One region of the Devosia lucknowensis genome, then DNA from elsewhere that is predicted to be linked to it. Evidence: predicted binding sites of a transcription regulator. Region 1 holds the regulator's gene; the other holds the start of a gene.
What was found. The regulator PhoB, encoded in region 1, activates phosphate uptake and scavenging genes when phosphate is short. The targets are predictions, from matches to a motif close to TGTCATNNANCTGTCAT.

Region 1 (3,376 bases):
CTGTTCGAGGAAGTGAAGGATCGCCTCAGCGAACCCGGCACCGGCCTCTCGGGCGGCCAGCAGCAGCGTCTTTGCATTGCTCGCGCCATCGCCGTCGGCCCTGAAGTCATCCTCATGGACGAGCCCTGCTCGGCCCTCGATCCGATCGCCACCGCCATCATCGAGGAACTGATCGACGAGCTGCGCGAAAACTACACCATCGTCATCGTGACCCACTCCATGCAGCAGGCCGCCCGCGTCTCGCAGAAGACCGCGTTCTTCCACCTGGGCAACCTCATCGAGCAGGGCGACACCGAGGACATCTTCACCAATCCGGTGAACAAGCAGACCCAGGACTACATCATGGGCCGCATCGGCTGATCGCCGGGCGACGGAGGACCATTACCATGCCCAATACCGGCACCGACCACATCGTCACGTCGTACAACGAAGAACTCGCCGCCCTTGCCCAGGCCATCGCCGAAATGGGCGGTCAGGTCGAAGTCGCCATCGAGAACGGCACCCGTGCACTCCTCCGGCTCGATCGCGAGCTGGCCGACGTGACCATCATCGCCGACCAGCGCATCGACGACATGCAGCGCCAGATCGATGAGATGGCCGTCTCCATGATCGCCCGTCGCCAGCCCATGGCCAGCGATCTGCGCGCCATCATCACCGCCATCCACGTCGCCAACGATCTCGAACGCATTGGCGACATGGCCAAGCAGCTTGCCCGCCGCTCATTGAAGCTCGAGGGCATCAACCTGCAGCCGACCTTCTACAACGGCGTCAAGAACATGACAGCCCTGGTCTCGCGTCAGGTCAAGGACGCACTCGACGCCTATGCCAACCGCGAAGCGGCCGCTTCGGTCGAGGTCTGCAACCGCGATGACGAGGTCGATGCCATGCACACCTCGCTGTTCCGCGAACTCCTGACCTACATGCTCGAAGATCCGCGCAACATCACCACCTGCACGCATCTCCTGTTCTGCGCCAAGAACCTCGAGCGCATCGGTGACCACGCCACCAATATCGCCGAACGCGCCTATTATCTGGCCACCGGCAAGCAGCTGACGAGCGACGTCCAGCAGCTGCAGCGCCAGCAGATCAAGGCGTGATTGCCTTGCCTCTCCCCCTGGGGAGAGGTCGGCGCACCGCGCCGGGTGAGGAGGCCTTAGTCCGAACGCCGCTCCCCGTCTCCCCTCCTTCAGGGAGAGGTGAGGTGGGGATAAAGCCAAGAATTCAGAACTCTCGGGCGACCTCGGTCAGTCCGATCGACGGAGCACGCCATTATGCCCGCCACCATTCTCGTCGTTGAAGACGAAGGCGATATCGCCATCCTCCTGCGCTACAACCTCGAAGCCGAGGGTTTTCGCGTGGTCACGGCTGAAAGCGGCGACGAAGCCCAGCAGGCCATCGCCGAAAAACTGCCCGATCTGATCCTGCTCGATTGGATGCTGCCCGAAATCTCGGGCATCGAGCTCTGCCGCCGCTTGCGCGCCCGCGAGGAAACCGCCCGCGTCCCGATCATCATGCTCACCGCCCGCGGCGAGGAAGAGGAGCGCGTACGCGGCCTCTCCACCGGCGCCGACGACTACGTGGTGAAACCCTTCTCGGTGCCCGAACTGCTGGCGCGCATTCATGCGCTCCTGCGCCGCGCCAACCCCAACCTCGTCACCGCCGCCCTCAAGGTCGGCGATCTTGAGCTCGATCGCACCACCCACCGCGTCCGCCGCGCCAACAGGGACGTCCACCTTGGCCCCACCGAATATAGGCTGCTCGAATATCTCATGCGCCACCCGGGCCGTGTCTATTCGCGTGAACAACTGCTCGATGGCGTCTGGGGCAACGACGTCTATGTCGACGAGCGCACCGTCGACGTCCATATCGGCCGCCTTCGACGCGCCATTAACCGGGGCAAGGAGTCCGATCCGATCCGCACTGTGCGCGGCGCAGGCTACGCCTTCGACGAGCGCTTCGCCGCCGTCGCCTGAAAATAGCAGGGCCCGCCGAAGCGGGCCCTTTCTGTTATTTGCGCAGAAACGCGATCAGGTGCCGGTTGAATTCCTCGGCATGGCTCACATTGAAGCCGTGCGGCGCCCCAAGCACCACGACCATCTCGCTGCCCGGGATGGCGGCATGCGTGCGCGCGCCTGATCCTTCCACCGGCACGATCCCGTCGGCATCGCCATGGATCACCAGCGTCGGCACCGTGATCGCCTTGAGATCATCGCGGAAATCGGTCGTGCCGAACGATGCCATGCAGCCCAGCGCGGCGGTCTGGTCCGACTGGTGGCAAAGCGCGATCGCTTTTTGCCGCTCGTCCTCGCTCACCTTGAGCACGCCGTTGGCCGAAAAGAAGTCCTTGGTGAACTGGTCGAAGAAGGCGGTGCGGTCCGCCTTGATCCCCGCCTCCATCTCGTCGGCCTTTTCCTTGGTCAGCGGACCATCGGGGTTATCAGGCGTCTTCATCATGTAGGGCGGCACTGCCGCCGCGAAGACGACCGAATGCAGCTTGCTCTCGCCATGCTCGGCGACATAGCGGGCGACTTCGCCCCCGCCCATCGAAAAGCCCACCAGCGACACGTCGGTGAGGGCCTTGGCCTCGATGATGTCTGCCACGTCATTCGCCAGCGTCGAATAATCGAACCCGCTCTCGGGCTTGTCCGATTGACCGAACCCGCGCCGGTCATAGGTGATGACGCGAAAACCGGCCCCGGCCAGCGCCTGCACCTGATGCTCCCAAGCCTTGCCTGAAAGCGGCCAGCCATGGATCAGGATAACGGCGCGGCCGCTGCCGCCGGTGTCTTCAGTGTGCAGGCCGATCGATTGGGTCGCCATGGATGCTCTCCTTTTTGGCGTAAGAACGAAATCTCCCCACCAGAACGGCGCCACGACTCCACCGTTCCGGAATGACGGAAATGTTGCCTTCCGCTCGCGACTCGGATCCGGCCCATCGACACCCATTAGTTGTAAATTTTGGTTACAAGTCCCGCTGGAATGCCCAGCGTCGATTCTTCTTTAGCCACTGAATAAGAACGATAAATTCAAAAGTATGACTTGAGTTGCAAAAAGTTTTTGCATCTTCAATTGTTGACAACAAGTCCTGCCCTCTGCTTGCTTGTGGCGGCTGGCACCATTGAGCGCTTCTGCTCAGGTCCGGCGCGGGACCATAGAGACCACGTCCAGGCCCGCAGTTTTGAGGAGAAATCAAATGCTGAAGCGCACGCTTTTGGGCGCGGCTCTTGCCGCCCTTGCGACCTCTGTTTCCGTGGCGGAAACGGTCAACATCGACGCAACGCAGGTTCAGTTCAGCGGTGTCGAGCTCTATTCCGATATCCAGTATTCGACATCCGCCCTCGGCCTCATGCGCAATGAGCTGTATCTCGATCTGATC
Region 2 (3,376 bases), on a different contig from region 1:
TTTTCTTTGTCCGAATGCGAATCCGCGGAGTCTCACCCTCTTTTGACTAGGCAGGCGAATGGGGCCCGGCTTACAACACCGCCCATGCTCACGAGACGCTCCTTCACCGCTCTTGCCGGATCCGCTTTTTGCCTCGCCCTCTCGGGCCATCCGATGGCGCAGTCGTCGGGCGGCAGGGTCAAGGCGGTGGTCGAGCTTTTCACCAGCCAGGGCTGCGCCCAATGCCCGCCGGCCGATGCCATGCTCACCAGCCTTGCCGAGCGTGGCGATGTGGTGGCGCTGGCCTATCATGTGGATTACTGGGACTATATCGGCTGGGAAGACACGTTTGGATCGAAAGCTTATTCCGACCTGCAGCGGGCCTATGCCCGGGGTTGGAATTCGTCCCGCATCTTCACCCCGCAGATGGTGGTGAACGGATCGGAAGGGGTTGTCGGCTCGAAGCGTGACAAGGTCCAGGCGTCCGTGGGACGTGCGACGCTGCCCCTCGATGTATCGCTGACGGTACAGAACGACATGCTCAAGCTTGAGGCGCCCGCCAATGCGGCGCTCGGCGACGCGACGATCTGGCTGGTGCGCTATGTGCGCCGGGCGGAAGTGGCGATCGAAAAGGGCGAGAATGCCGGCAAATCCATGGTCTATACGCAGGTCGTCGTCGACCGGCAGATGGTGGGCATGTGGGAAGCCTCCACCGGCGCCGAGGTCAAGCTGCCCATCGAGCAGGTCGGCGCAGCCGACGGCGGGATCGCTATCCTGATCCAGCGGGAGCAAAACGGCTTGCCCGGGCCGATCCTCGGGGCAGCCATGCACGACTTCTAGCGCCCGGCACCAACGGCATAGGCCGAAAGAAAACGCCCACTCCGGGGGCGGGAGTGGGCGGTAGACGACTTGGGGTCATTGCATTTTGGGGCGGCTGGCAATCGGGCCTACTGGTTTGGGGGCTCATCGGCCCAGCTGCCAGCCACTGGAGGCAATGGTTGAACAGTGCCGGTCCAATGGGGCGGGGTAAGGGACAAATCGTGGCCGAAATGGGGAATCTTCGCCTGCTTGCCAAGCCGTGAAAATGCGCCGATCATGAAGGTCCGATGACGGGATAAATAGGCGCGTGCAGGGTCCTCCAAACGATAACCGGAACACTCTGGCGCTGGTGCATGTGGGCGAGCCCACAAGCCAGCCCAACCGGCCCGTGCAACCGGTGGTCGCCTTTGACCGCCGCGAGCTGACGCAGATTCTGGCGGTCTATGGCCGCAAGGTCGGCAAGGGCGAATGGCGTGACTACGCCATGGATTTCCTCAAGGACCGCGCCCTCTTTTCCATCTATGCGCGCGTCTCCGAACGGCCGCTCTTCGTCGTCGAGAAGAACCCCAAGCTGCGCAATCGCCAGGGCCAATACATGGTCACCAACCAGCAGGGCATGATTCTCAAGCGCGGCCACGACCTCAGCCAGGTGTTGCGCGTGCTCGATCCGGATCTGGTGGTGGTGGGCTAGGTCCTGGGCCTCTACAGCGCCTTCTGCAGATGCACGATATCGTGCCAGCGGTCGAACTTGAGACCGACCGCCTTGTAGTAGCCGACGCGCTCGAAGCCGAACTTTTCGTGGATGGCGATCGAATTGGCGGTGTCGGCAGTGATCACCGCCAGCATTTGCTTGAAACCGAAGGCCTTGGACTGTGTCAGCAGTTCGGTGAGCATCCGCTTGCCGAGGCCGCGGCCGGTCTCCGCGGGATCGAGATAGATCGAATCCTCGCAGGTGAAACGGTAGGCGGCGCGGGGGCGATAAAAGCTGGCATAGGCATAGCCCACCACCTTGCCCTGACGCTCGGCGATGATGACGGGATGGCCCAGTTTCTTGAGGCCCGCATATTTTTCCGCAATGGCTTCCTCGCCCGGCGCTTCGGTATCGAAGGTGATCGCGGTCTGGTCCACATAATGCCGGTAGATCGCCGTGATGGCGGGAACGTCGGACCAGGTGAAAGAGCGGAGGAGGGTGTCGGACATGGCTGCTTGCAAAGAAAAGGACCGCAGCCCTTGTAGGCTGCGGTCCCGATCAGCGTCCAACCAAAATCTTTGATCGGACCATCAAGTCTTCCGAAGGTTACTCGCGGTTACCGAAGAGGCGGAGCAGCATCATGAAGAGGTTGATGAAGTCGAGGTAGAGCGACAGGGCACCCATGATGGCATTCTTGGCCAGCACGTCGGCGCCGTAGCTCTCGGAGTAGCTTTCCTTGATCTTCTGGGTGTCATAGGCGGTCAGACCGGTGAAGATCAGGACGCCGAGCACCGAGATCGCGAAATCGAGCATGGAGGAGCCCATGAAGATGTTCACGATCGAGGCGATGATGATGCCGATCAGGCCCATCATCAGGAAGTTGCCCATGCCGGTCAGGTCACGCTTGGTGGTGTAGCCGTACAGGCTCATCGCGCCGAAGGTCGCGGCGGTAATGAAGAACACCTTGGCGATCGAAGCGCCGGTATAGACCAGGAAGATGGACGAGAGCGACAGGCCCATGATCGCGGCGAAGGCCCAGAACACGGCCTGTGCGGCCGGTACGGAGAGCTTGTTGATGCCGAAGCTCAGCACCAGCACGAAGCCAAGCGGCGCGAGCATGATGACCCAGGACAGCGGGCTGCCGAAGAGCAGAGCGCCCCACTGGGTGACGTAGGTGCCGTTCTCGAGCTGGCCGACGGCGGCCGACGGATCGGACGTGATCGCAGCCTGGGCGGCGAAGAAGGCCACGAGGCCCGTGATGACAAGGCCGAGGCCCATGTAATTGTAAACGCGCAGCATATAGCTGCGAAGGCCCTCGTCGATGGCCGCGGCCGAGCCGGCCCGCGCACCGAGGGTCTGACGGTCATATTCAGCCATTCTTTGGTTCCCTTTCCCAAATTAGACGCGGTCATTCCACCGCCGGGGGCAATTGGCGTTGCCACTTGGCTCGGAATATGGGGACGGAACCATTGAATGACAAGGATAATCGGTCCCCTGCGACACTGGGACTGGTCCGATAAAGTGTTTGTGTTAGGGTCGGTGGCGCGAATCTTGCCGATACTTTGCAGCTCTGTCACATGCTGGATGGAGAATTGTGCAGGTGCAGGCGACCAACCAACGCCAGGGAGGCTTGTCATGCCCCGGCTCTTTACCGGCCTTGAAATCCCGCCCGATGTGGGATTTGCGCTTTCGCTCAAGCGGGGCGGCCTCACCGGCGCGCGCTGGATCGATCCCGAGAATTACCACATCACCCTGCGCTTCATCGGCGATGTCGATGGCCATGTCGCCGACGATGTGGCCGACAGTCTCGACAGGCTGTCCAACTCGCTGCGATTCCCGATCCGGTTGACGCATCTGGGCAGTTTCGGCGGCGACAAGCCGCGCGCG

Region 2: a site for PhoB is predicted at 1,075-1,091, ahead of CCK88_RS16400 (DUF2794 domain-containing protein). Genes of this name have one in related genera too.

What each region holds. Positions count from the first base shown of each region.
Region 1 is NZ_FXWK01000001.1:1,828,048-1,831,423, forward strand. It holds gene pstB (phosphate ABC transporter ATP-binding protein PstB) at 1-360, shown strand, start outside; gene phoU (phosphate signaling complex protein PhoU) at 387-1,097, shown strand; gene phoB (phosphate regulon transcriptional regulator PhoB) at 1,272-1,973, shown strand; gene CCK88_RS08955 (alpha/beta fold hydrolase) at 2,008-2,820, opposite strand; gene CCK88_RS08960 (alpha/beta hydrolase) at 3,194-3,376, shown strand, end outside.
Region 2 is NZ_FXWK01000002.1:830,642-834,017, forward strand. It holds gene CCK88_RS16395 (DUF1223 domain-containing protein) at 85-819, shown strand; gene CCK88_RS16400 (DUF2794 domain-containing protein) at 1,139-1,489, shown strand; gene CCK88_RS16405 (GNAT family N-acetyltransferase) at 1,501-1,998, opposite strand; gene CCK88_RS16410 (Bax inhibitor-1/YccA family protein) at 2,096-2,866, opposite strand; gene thpR (RNA 2',3'-cyclic phosphodiesterase) at 3,125-3,376, shown strand, end outside.